2 regions of the Cellvibrio sp. KY-YJ-3 genome follow, and region 1 is predicted to be linked to the other one. Evidence: predicted binding sites of a transcription regulator. Region 1 holds the regulator's gene; the other holds the start of a gene.
What was found. The regulator sigma-54, encoded in region 1, starts transcription at its own class of promoters, with help from an activator protein. The targets are predictions, from matches to a motif close to TGGCACANNNNTTGCNNT.
Positions count from the first base shown of each region.

Region 2: the regulator sigma-54 is predicted to act here: its motif matches at 4,847-4,864, upstream of xdp1 (exosortase-dependent surface protein XDP1).

Region 1 covers NZ_CP031727.1:4,121,796-4,127,943, reverse strand. The annotation lists gene rapZ (RNase adapter RapZ) at 1-191, opposite strand, end outside; gene ptsN (PTS IIA-like nitrogen regulatory protein PtsN) at 204-653, opposite strand; gene hpf (ribosome hibernation-promoting factor, HPF/YfiA family) at 730-1,020, opposite strand; gene D0B88_RS17505 (RNA polymerase factor sigma-54) at 1,125-2,777, opposite strand; gene lptB (LPS export ABC transporter ATP-binding protein) at 2,945-3,670, opposite strand; gene lptA (lipopolysaccharide transport periplasmic protein LptA) at 3,676-4,233, opposite strand; gene lptC (LPS export ABC transporter periplasmic protein LptC) at 4,220-4,831, opposite strand; gene D0B88_RS17485 (HAD family hydrolase) at 4,835-5,374, opposite strand; gene D0B88_RS17480 (KpsF/GutQ family sugar-phosphate isomerase) at 5,406-6,148, opposite strand, start outside.
Region 2 covers NZ_CP031727.1:1,597,413-1,603,560, reverse strand. The annotation lists gene D0B88_RS06750 (flagella assembly protein FlgT middle domain-containing protein) at 1-722, shown strand, start outside; gene D0B88_RS06745 (tryptophan halogenase family protein) at 723-2,231, opposite strand; gene D0B88_RS06740 (hydrogen peroxide-inducible genes activator) at 2,231-3,157, opposite strand; gene D0B88_RS06735 (cation:proton antiporter) at 3,370-4,683, shown strand; gene xdp1 (exosortase-dependent surface protein XDP1) at 4,902-5,705, shown strand; gene D0B88_RS06725 (ThuA domain-containing protein) at 5,868-6,148, shown strand, end outside.

The sequences.
Region 1 (6,148 bases):
CAGGCGTTGCGCACATCAATGCCGATTGCAAAACGCTGTTGGTCATCTTTATGAATTTGTATTTGTGCAACCAGCGCGGGTAGCAGGCTGACTGGTAGATTGTCGATGCAGTTAAAGCCTACATCTTCAAGGACATGCAGGGCGGTACTTTTTCCTGAGCCTGAAAGCCCGCTTACAATCACGAGGTGCATGGTATTGACCTGCTAAGGCGCTATAGCGACCTGATAAAGTGCGGCATCGCTATCGGCAGCACGCAAACGCTGGCGATAGTCAGCATTATTCAGCGCCCCAGCCAGAGCGGCCAGTGTTTGTAGATGCTCATCATGAGCATCTTCGGGCACTAACATGGCGAAGAGAATGTCCACAGGCTGGGAATCTATGGCATCAAAGTCAATCGGGTCAGCCAATGTCAGGAGTGCACCGATCGTGCCGCTGCAGTTTTCAACCCTGCAATGCGGAATGGCAATGCCGTGTCCTATACCGGTTGAGCCAAGTCGCTCGCGACCAATCAAACGGCGAAATAACTCATCGGCATCAATGCCAGGAACATCCTGTGCGATGGCGTTGGCCAGTAGTTCCAGAGCACGTTTTTTGCTGCCGCCTTCAACGGCACACAAGGTTCGGCCGGGGCTAATAAGATTTTGAATTTGCATGGTAGGAGGTGATTACCAGGAATCTCTCAATTGTTGAGGCAGTGAGCGGAGATGATCTCGCTGCCTCCAGGGTGGGTTAGCGATGACTACGCATCTTTTCTTTGTGCTTGATTAATTGGCGGTCCAGCTTATCGGCCAATGAATCAATTGCTGCGTACAGATCTTCGTGAGTGGCATCCGCAAACAAATCTTTGCCGCTGACATGGATGGTTGCTTCTGCTTTTTGAATCAACTTATCGACGGAGAGGATGACGTGAGTACTGGTAATGCGATCGTGGTGGTGGCTCAGGCGCTCAATTTTGCTGCTGACATAGTCTTTCAGCGAATCGGTAACTTCCAAATGATGACCACTGATATTTATTTGCATAGATACTTCCTCTCGATAGAAACAAAATGGTTGTGATCAGCACAACCTAACAGCTCGTCCGTGATTTTCTTCCGAATTTCGTATTTATAACCGGTTAATGATAATTAAATGGTTTTCCGCTCATTAGAGGGTGGAATATTCAGCGACTCGCGATATTTTGCAATGGTACGACGCGCTACCTGAATTCCCTGTTCCGCGAGCAGGTCGGTGATTTTGCTATCGCTCAACGGTTTTTTGGGGTTTTCCGCACTCACCAACTTTTTAATAATTGCGCGAATCGCTGTTGAAGAGCACTCGCCGCCGCTATCGGTACTAACATGGCTGGAGAAAAAGTATTTCAGTTCGAAGATACCCTGCGGTGTGTGCATATATTTCTGGGTGGTTACCCGCGAAATAGTGGATTCATGCATCTCAACAATTTCAGCGATATCGTGCAGCACCAGCGGCTTCATGGCTTCGGGGCCGTAATCGAGAAACCCGCGTTGTTTTTCCACAATACAACTGGCTACTTTAAGCAGAGTCTCATTGCGGCTCTGTAAACTTTTCAGGAACCAGCGGGCTTCTTGCAAATTATCCTTGAGAAATGTGTTGTCGCTGCTCGAGTCCGCGCGCTTTACCATGGAGGCATAATTGGAATTGATACGCAGGCGCGGTGCAATTTCCGGGTTTAATTCAACAATCCAGCGGCCATCGCGCTTTTCAACGAACACATCCGGTACTACATATTCCGTGTCACCACTGGCAATAATATCGCCTGGGCGAGGGTTTAGGCTTTGGATCAGGGTGATGGCCTGGCTCAACTCGGCCTCTTTCAGTTTGGTGCGGCGCATTAACTGACGGTAGTCGCGACTACCCAATATAGGCAAGTAAAGTTTGGCGATTAATTTTGCCGAATCCAAAAAGGGTGTTTTGGGGTCAAACTGTTGTAACTGCACCAATAAACATTCAGATAAGTTTTGGCTGCACACACCGCAGGGATCAAACTGCTGCAGCCGGTGTTGAACTGCAACAACTTCATCCAGTTCCAGCTCTTCAAAATCGCCACGCATTCCTTCGAATATTTCTTCGATGGTAATAGACAGCATGCCGCTGGGTTCAACCGCGTCGATAATTGCCATCGCTAACACCCGGTCGCGATCTGACATGGGCGTTAAATTGAGTTGCCACATCAAATGATCATAGAGTGAGTCGGTAACAGCGCGACGACTTTCAAAATCATTGTCTTCATTATCGTAGTTGCTGGAGCTGCCGGTTGATGAGGTTTGGTAAACATCGTCCCAGCTGGTATCTACCGGTAAATCGCTGGGAATCGAGTCGCTCCAGTCACCGCTGTCGGCGCTGAAACTATCGCCTTCACCATAGACATCGCTATCACCAAAGGATTCCCCATCGCTAAAGCTTTCGCCCTCGCCAAAACTTTCAGATTCGCCGTAGCCAGGTTCGTTGAAGTTATCAGCGGTTGATGACGAGAAATTGTCGCTGGCACTGAAGTCGGCGCTATTGTCGGTGCCGGATTCTGCAGCAATTTCCTGTTGGCGGGTGTAATCAATCTTATCGTCCGCACTGCCTTCATAATCGCTGCTGGTAGTTGCTGAGTCAAAACCTTCCTCAACTTCCAGCATGGGATTGGATTCGAGTGCCTCCTGGATTTCCTGTTGAAGATCCAGCGTGGAGAGCTGCAAAAGACGTATCGCCTGTTGCAGTTGGGGAGTCATTGTCAGCTGTTGGCCGAGTTTAAGCTGGAGAGATTGTTTCATTGTTGTAGCAACAAACCCTTATTTAACGCGGGATGGAAAACATCTGTTAGGTGGAGTTTAGTCAGGGTTTGCGCTTCAAGCAACATACTTAAGCAAGCTTTATGCCTAGTAGCCAAATAATATTACTTGTCAAGTTGTTTGTCGGGTGGTTAAGGCGTTTGTTGAACTCACAGGCGAAAGTGTTCGCCCAGATAGACTTCGCGGACTTTGCTGTTACTCAACACTGTATCGGCATCACCTTCGGCAATAATGTGCCCTTCGCTTACGATATAGGCCGTCTCGCAGATGTCCAAGGTCTCGCGTACATTGTGGTCGGTAATAAGAACGCCAATCCCGCGATCTTTGAGGTGACGGACTATTTCTTTGATGTCGTTAACCGAAATCGGGTCAACACCCGCAAAGGGTTCATCGAGCAGGATAAATTTAGGGTCTGTCGCCAGTGCGCGGGCGATTTCTACCCGGCGCCGCTCACCACCTGAGAGTGCCATGCCAAGGCTGTCGCGAATATGGGTGATGTGAAATTCGTTCAGCAGTGCTTCCAGTTTTTCTGCGCGTGCTTCCCGATCCAGGTCTTTGCGAGTCTCAAGGATCGCCATAATGTTATCGGCGACGGTAAGTTTGCGGAAAATGGATGCTTCTTGTGGCAAATAACCAATACCGGCACGTGCGCGTCCATGAATTGGCAGTTGGGTGATATCGCGATCATCAATTAATACGCTGCCATTATCTGCCGGTACTAAACCGGCGATCATATAAAAACAGGTGGTTTTTCCGGCGCCATTAGGGCCCAGGAGCCCAACAATATGGCCGCTCTCTACTGTGATAGAGACATCGATAACCACTTTACGTTTTTTGTAGCTCTTGGCGAGGTGTCGCGCGTGCAAACTAGGCATAGGAATCAGTTGCTATTGGCTGTGGATGAGGGGGCCTGTAGGTCTTCTGGTTTCGCGGATTTAGGGGGAATGACTATCTCTATTCGTTGTCCTTCGCCAGTGTTGTTGCCTTCTGCCTTCATCACTTCTTTGACCAGATCGTAATCGATATGTGGGCCACTCATGACGGCACCATTTTGCTCAACGGAAGCATCTTCAATGAGTAGTAAATGCTCGTTGTTGGGGGTGTAGGTAATTTGTTTGGCGGATGCGGTGACTACCCCTTGTTCTGCTTCCGGCTGTTGCTGGAATTTCGCAGGGCTGCCAGTGGCGATCATTTTTTCCACGCCACCTTCATTGTTGGTGTGGATGATGATTGAGTCGGCATTGATAATGAGTGAGCCTTGGCGGATCTCAACCGAGCCTGTGTAAGTTGCCACCCCGTTTTTTTGATCAACGGTCAGGTTGTCAGCGGAGCCGCGGATAGTTTCATTTTTGTCGCTTGGTAACGCCCAAGCTGTCACCGAACAGCATAAGCCCGCGAGCAGGGGAAGTATTTTAAGCAGTGATTTAGCGCGGTTCATAAGCGGCCTTAACTTGGGACTTTAACTGAAGCTGACTATTGGCGAAGTCTGCTTCCATGCCTTGGGCCGACATCTGGCCTTTTGCGCTGCGCATCTTAACAGCTTTGTCGGTGCGCGCGAATTGTGTCTTTGGGAATAGGTCCAGTAGGCTGGTGGTGATACGTACAACACCATTGGAGTTGGTTTGCTGTTGAATCACGACATCATCCTGCAGCCTGATGAATTCACCATTGAGTTGGCTTTTGCCTTCGCGCGCATTAACTAGCCAGGGCGCAGTAGCGTCTTTGTCGTAAAAAGCCATGGAGGGTTGTTCAAAGAATGTGTAATCGCGCTCCGAAGGGCCGTCTGCGCTGATTTGATAATGGGTTACTTGTGGTGTCGTTAGTTGATAGCGAAGTGTTCCCTCTGGACTGTATTCGCGTGTCTCCACGGATTTCATGTAGTACTGGGGAAAACCGCTGGACTCATATTGGCCAGGTTGAATGTCGTCTTTGTGCCTGAGTGAAAAGGCAAAAAACACCACCACCAAGGCAAAGGCGACTAGCCAGGGCCCCGGAATATGCTGGTGTAATCGCTGGATGCGCTGTAATAGGGCCATAATTTAGTGAGTGCTTCCAGTGAGGTAGGTATTTAAGGCGGTATCAAAGGTATTTTGTGCTTGCATTATAAGATCACAAGCTGCGCGCACCGCACCTTCACCACCGCGTTCGCTGCTTTGCCAGTGCGCGCGTTGGGCAACACTGAAATGGGCATTGGCCACAGTGAAGGCAAGGCCGACCCGTGTCATAACGGTAAGATCCGGCCAGTCATCACCCATAAAGGCAATTTCATGCAAGGCAAAGCTGTGATGCTGGAGTATTTCCTGTAGTGCATTCCACTTGTCTTCGCGGCCTTGTACTAAAATCTCGATTCCCAAATCGTTGGCGCGTTTGGCAACCAGGTTGCTGGTTCGTCCAGTAATAATCCCTACTTTAACGCCGGTTTTCTGCAGGGCTTTGATCCCTTGTCCGTCCAATGTGCTGAATGATTTAAATTCTTCGCCGCTATTGCTGAAGTAGAGGCGGCCGTCGGTAAGTACGCCATCCACATCTAACAATAAAAGTTTGATCTGTATGGCGCGCTCGCGTAATTCTGAGTTCATGCTCTGTTCCTGATGGTGCTGCAATTGCAGGTTAGATGATGCCTGCGCGCAACAAGTCATTGATTTTTACGACACCGACAAGCTGTTTTTGTTCGTTGCTGACCAGTAGTACGTTTATTTTTGCTTCTTCCATTACCGCTAATGCTTCAGCAGCGAGCATGTTCTCGCGCAGAATTTTGGGGGTGGTGTTCATTAACTCGTATGTTTTAGCGCTGCGCACATCTACACCGCGATCAATACTGCGGCGTAAATCGCCATCGGTAAATATACCAAGTAGTTCATTATCGCTATTCATGACGGTTGTCATGCCAAAGCCTTTTTCTGACATCACCATTAATGCATCAAGTAGCGGTGTTTCAGGGGAGACGCGCGGTATATCACCGCCGGTATGCATGACATCTGAGAGGCGCAGCAGTAGTTTGCGTCCCAGCGCGCCACCGGGGTGAGAGAAGGCAAAATCTTCCGCGGTAAAACCGCGTGCTTCCAGCAGTGCAATGGCGAGAGCATCGCCCATTACCAATGTGGCAGTGGTGCTGGAGGTGGGGGCTAAATCGAGTGGGCAGGCCTCGTGAACTACACTGATGTCGAGGTTCACTTCAGCGACTTCGCCCAATGTGGATTGGGCATTGGCGGTCATGCTGATAATTTTGATTCCCGCGCGTTTTAATAGTGGCAACAGGGTAACAATTTCGCTGGATGTGCCGGAATAGGAAATGGCCAGCACTATGTCGCTTTTGGTGATCATGCCCAGATCACCGTGACTTGCCTCGCCGG
Region 2 (6,148 bases), 2.0 Mb from region 1:
GCACTCATCAGCTGCTGCCACCGGCGATGATCGCCCAGGGCTTTGCCCTGCCCAACCTCAGCGAAACACAATTAAAACAGCAGGCGCAAAAAATAGCCCGTCAAACCCGCGCCCAGTTTGTCCTCAGTGGCACTATCGATGACATGGCGATGACGGATACCAGCAGCACCTACAATCCCGACCTCTACCGTCAATTAGCCAATGGATTTCACAACCTGACCGGCATTGAAAAATTCGACAAACGCACCCGCCTATTTACTCTGGAACTTGAACTGCGCGACGGTTTTACGGGCGAACCCCTACTGAATCGCCGCTATAGCGCTAGCGGTGTGTGGAATACCCGCAAAGCGATAGGTTTTGACTCGCCCGCTTTTTTGAAAACACCCTATGGCAGAAACGTGGCAAAACTGAGCGGCGCCATCAGTGATGACATAGCCCAAACGGTTGATTGCCAACCCTACATCGCCAGTATTGATGCCCACCCGGGCCAGACTCAGGTCATCCTTCAGGGTGGCGCCAATAACGGCCTGCAGGCGGGCGCAAAAATGCAGCTCTACCAGGTGATTGTGGTGGGGTCTAACAGCGAATATCAGGTGAGCGAAACCCGCCTGGTCAGACGCCCGACGCAGCTGCACTTGAGCGAAGTTTATCCCTCGCACAGCACCGCGGTGGTTGAGGATGGCAGCTATTTGAATGGTCACTATTTAGCGGTGATCGACTAACTACTGATCCACTGCCGGGACACCAAAACGCCCGGCGAGATAGTCATCGTGGGTGGGCAGGGTTTTCACCATATTGAGGATCGCCGAACGCGCCAGTTTCAAATTCTCGTTGATCTGCGCCAGCTCGATATTATCTACCCGCGGGCTGTATTTGGCTGGCCGAATCCCCATGCCCTCAAACACCGATTGCCAGCTGGCACTGCGAAACAGTTCGTCGCGCTCCTCGCGCACAATGCCGTGGCCTTTGAATAATTCGATGCGTTCGCGCAGCGAATCCGGCAGTGGCATGGTTTGACACCAGCGCCAAAAGTCGCTGTCGCTGCGCTCACTGGTGCAGTAGTGCAACACAATAAAATCGCGCACCTCCTGATAATCCGCCGCCATCCGCCGGTTGTATTCGCGCCGCAGACTGGGTTCGCATTCCAGGTCGGGGAAAAACCGCAAAAAGTAATCCATACCGCGGGCGATCAAGTGAATCGCCGTGGACTCCAGCGGCTCCACAAAACCACCCGCCAAGCCCAGCGCCAAACAGTTGTTTTTCCAAAACTCCAGGCGACGCCCGGCCTTGAAGCTAATCAGGCGCGGGTCATTGATACGCGGCGCATCGAGATTGCCGAGCAGGGTGCTTTTGGCCTCGGTGTCGCTGCAAAAACGACTGGAATAGACATAACCGTGACCAGTGGCATTGCGCAGCGGAATCCGCCAGGACCAGCCCGCCTTGCGTGCGGTAGCGGTGGTGTAAGGCATGCGCGATCCCGCGGCGCCGGTTTTGACCACTATGGCGCGATCGCAGGGCAAGTATTGCGCCCAATCCTCAAACCCCGCTGCCATGGCCCCATCAATCAACAGCGCCCTGAAACCCGAGCAATCGACAAAAAAGTCGCCTTCGATTTTGCGTCCATCCGCCAATACCAGCGCCGAAATAAAACCATTGTCGCGCCGCTCCACCGCCACATAATTGCCCTCGCTGCGCACCACGCCACGGGCCTCGGCGTAACGCCGCAAATAGGCGGCAACCAGTTTTGCATCCAGATGAATCGCGTAACCGGCACCACCGATCGGAGTGTTCATGGCTTGCGAGGGCAAAAAAAACCGCCCTTGAGCAGCCATCACCGAACAGGGGGAAAAATCCTGCAGCGGATAATCGCCCCCCGCCATAGTCGCCTTGAGCCAGCACTGGTAGAAATCCTGCGTGCCGATGCGCTGCCCCAGTGCGCCATAAGGATGAAAATAGGACTGGTTTTTACTGCGCCAATCCACAAACTTGATGCCGAGCTTGTAACAAGCCTGGGTCTCGCGGATGAAATCCTCCTCATCGATACCGAGGCTGGTAATCAGCCGCACTACCGGTGGAATAGTGGATTCACCCACACCGACCGAACCTATGTCTTCGGACTCGATCAATTCGATTTCGCACAAATCGCGGCGCACCTGGGCGGCCAGCATCGACGCCGCAATCCAGCCCGATACTCCGCCACCGAGGATGACTATTTTTTTTATGGAATTCATTACTGCTCCGCCAACTCGGGCTCGGTGGTAAAACGCCAATAGGCGCCACTGCAAACTTGAATGGATTTGCGCAACACATCAATCGCCTTGTGGCGTGGAAAACTCGCGCGCCATGCCAGCGCCAGGGTGCGTGTAGCGCCGGGCATGACCAATGGCCGCGCCACCAAACGATTGGCGGCGCACAGCCCCATGGGCGCCGCCGAGCGCGGGACTATCGCCAGCCCCAAACCTGCCGCCACCATGTAGCGCAACGTTTCGAGGCTATTGAGCTCCATCGGCGATGCACTGTCGCACCAGGCTGGAAATAGCGTCATCACCTGTTCCCGCAAACAATGCCCCTGGGCCAACAATAACAAGGGCTGCCCGGCAATCGCCGCAGAGTCAATCATCGTCAGCGCAGCAAGCGGATGGGACTGGGGCATGATCAGCACCAGCGGCTCCTCATACAACTCCTGCACTACCACATCCGCCTCCGCAAACGGTAGGGAAACCACAATTGCATCCAAACTTCCCGCGCGCAGCTTTTGCCGCAATAGCGGAGTGCACGCCTCCTCCACCCGCAACGGCATGGCCGCCGCATGCAAGGCGAGATGAGGGATTAACTGGGGAAGCAGGTAGGGTCCAAGGGTGGCAATAACCCCCAGCGCCAAAGGGCTACCCAATTGATCCCGCCCGGCGTCGGCCAATTGATGAATATCGGCCACGCCCTGCAGCAGCACCTTCGCCTGCGCCACAATTTTGTCCCCCAAGGGGGTTGGATGGACTCCCGTCTTGGTGCGCTCGAACAACGCGCCCCCCAGCTCCGCCTCCAGATTCCTGACTGCGACACTGAGATTTGGTTGGCTGACATTGCAGCGCTGCGCTGCGCGACCAAAATGCCGTGTGTCAGTCAATTCAACAATATAGCGAAGTTCGATAAGAGTCATAAATATTCAGTGGTCGGACAAATAAGTACTTTTAGTTTGCACTGTTGCATCAAGTGACGCAAAAACAATCCGCGGATTCTCATAGAGAAAACTTATGGGGTTCGCATTGTGAGAGATGACATAGATCCGGTACAAAGCAAAAGTTGCCTCACTTCATCGCTGCAGAGCAACCAAAGCAAAAAATGATTACCAATAAAAAATGGATGCACCCAATGACAATCGCGCAACTCTCCATCGTTTTTTTCCTGCAAATGTTCGTCATTCTGGCAGTCTGTAGACTGGTGGGATGGATCGGACAAAAGTATCTTCACCAACCCCAAGTAGTGGGTGAAATGATTGCCGGGGTTATTCTGGGGCCATCACTGTTCGGCTTGTTAATGCCCGAGCTACAAAAAAGCCTGTTCCCGACAGAAATGAAGGGGGTACTCTACGTTGGCGCACAGCTGGGTGTAGGGATGTACATGTTTCTGGTTGGCCTGGGGTTTCGCGGCGACCATTTCAAAGCAAATCTCAAGAGCGCGGCAGCTGTGTCTATTTCCGGAATGGCGGCGCCATTTCTGGTTGCGATTGCTATCACCCCCTGGCTCCTGACTGTGCCAGGCTTATTTTCCGAGAAGGCCACCCTGTTCAGTGCCACCTTGTTTATGGGCGCCTGCATTGCCATCACCGCCTTTCCCATGCTGGCGCGTATTATTCATGAACGCGGCCTGAGCCAAACCAAACTCGGCACACTCTCACTGTCTGCCGGCGCCATCGATGATGCCGGCGCTTGGTGCGTACTAGCTGTAGTGCTCGCAACCTTCGGCGCTGGCGCAGAACTGGCAGTAAAAACCATTATCGGCGGTATCGTTTTTGCCACCTTTATGATCCTGGTCGCACCTAAAATTCTTGCTCCGTTGGCGCGCGCGGCAGAGCAACAACAAACCCTCAGTCCGACCTTGTTTGCCTTGGTGATCATGTGTTTTATGTTGGCCGCCTTCACGGCCGATGCGATTGGTTTACACGCAGTCTTTGGCGGTTTCCTGTTGGGTGCCGTCATGCCACGCGGCAAACTCACTCAAGAGATCAAGCGCCAGCTGGAACCATTTGTGGTGATTATTCTGATTCCAATTTTCTTCACCTACTCAGGCTTAAATACGCAATTGACCATGGTTAACAACGTGGAGTTGCTGGCAATTGCCGCCGTGATCCTCATCGGCTCCATAGTCGCCAAAGGGGTTGCCTGCTGGGGCGCCGCCCGCCTGTGTGGTGCCGATAATCGCACCGCCATGGGCATTGGCGCCCTGATGAATGCGCGTGGCCTGATGGAACTGATCATTATCAATATCGGCTTACAAGCCGGGGTCATTGGCCCGGCGCTGTTCTCCATAATGGTACTCATGGCCATAGTGACCACCCTGATGGCATCACCATTATTTGAAATTGTTTATGGCAGACACGCGCGCAAAACCGGAGAGCTTGGTGCTGTGGGCGCGGAAGAGGCCGATAACGAGCCCGCACCGCCCGCCAAGGTACAAATCGTTTAGCCCCTTGTTAGCCCCCCTTTTACTTGAGCCCTTTAGCCCGAGCCATGCTCGGGCTTTTTTATTGTGTTGGCACAACCAAAAATGTCGGTTTTTTTATCACATTAATTACGCAAACCCTGAAAACAAGAACTGCATCACAGCAAAATCAACGACTTATAAACCATGGCACCAAAATTGCCATTACAGATCCAGCTCATTCACTCACACGGATCTTCACCATGCGTAAATTAGTTAACTTGCTTGGATGCTTAACTTTGCTCGGCGCCATCAGTCCCGTATTGGCCGCCCCCATCAGCATTGACCTCAATACTCCGGATTCACGCAATGGTGTGCTTAATAGCACCTATGCGATGCAGTACAACTACAGCGAGGCCGATTTGGAATTGTCGGTGACCGGTTGGTCCTATGGCACCACCCAAACCTGTAAAAAGTACCGCTATGGCAAGTGCCAGGAATACACCACCAGCGTTAACAAAGCGATCGAACAAAATCACGTCGGCAAGTGGGATGGCTTGGGCATAGAAAAAACCGACTCACCTAACCACGCTGTTGACAATCAAGGTGGCGACTTTGACATGCACCTGCTGTCGTTTGATGAAATGGTCAAGCTGACCTCCGTTGACCTGGGCTGGTATCAAAACGATGCCGATATTTCGATTCTGGCATTCAATGGCGATAGCTTTAACAGCAGCTCGCTGTTGGGCCAAAAATGGGAAGACCTGCTTGGCCAGAATTGGTCAGTTGTCGGCAATTATTACAATGTCGATATCAATGGCAATTCGGGCGCCGTTAACTTTGCTGGTGTAGCCTCCCAGTACTGGCTGATTGGCGCTTACAACCCGGTATTTGGCGATACCTTTAGCGGCCCCAACAAAAACAAAACCACGGGTGACGATTTCTACAAACTCAAAGGCGTGACCGTTGAGCGTCCACCGGTTGAAGTACCGGAACCCAGCTCATTGTTACTGCTCGGCCTGAGCCTGATGGCACTGGCAGGTTTGCGCCGCCGTCAACGCCACTAAAACGTTTGGTAGTAGCACGCAAAAGGGCGCCCTCGGCGCCCTTTTTTATTGCCTATAAATCTCAATCGCTTATGATGGCGTCCGCCCCAAACAACAAAAACGCTGAAAACAATAACAAGCTCAAACACAACAAGAACAATCTCTTCGCGAGGTACATCCACGATGCACAACAAGTTACTGCTATCCCTTGCCTTTACCTGCTCATTACTGTTCGCCAGCCTCAGTGCTCAGGCACAACAATTTAATGTGCTGCTGTTTACCAAAACCAATGGCTTTCACCATGAATCCATCAACGAAGGTGTGACCGCCATGCGCGCCATGGCCAAGCGTCATGACTTTGCGTTGGATTGGCACGAAGACGCCAGCATTTTCAGCGATGAAAAACTGCAAAAATATCAGGCCGTGATTTTCCTGCTCACCACCGGCGACATACTCAACGATGA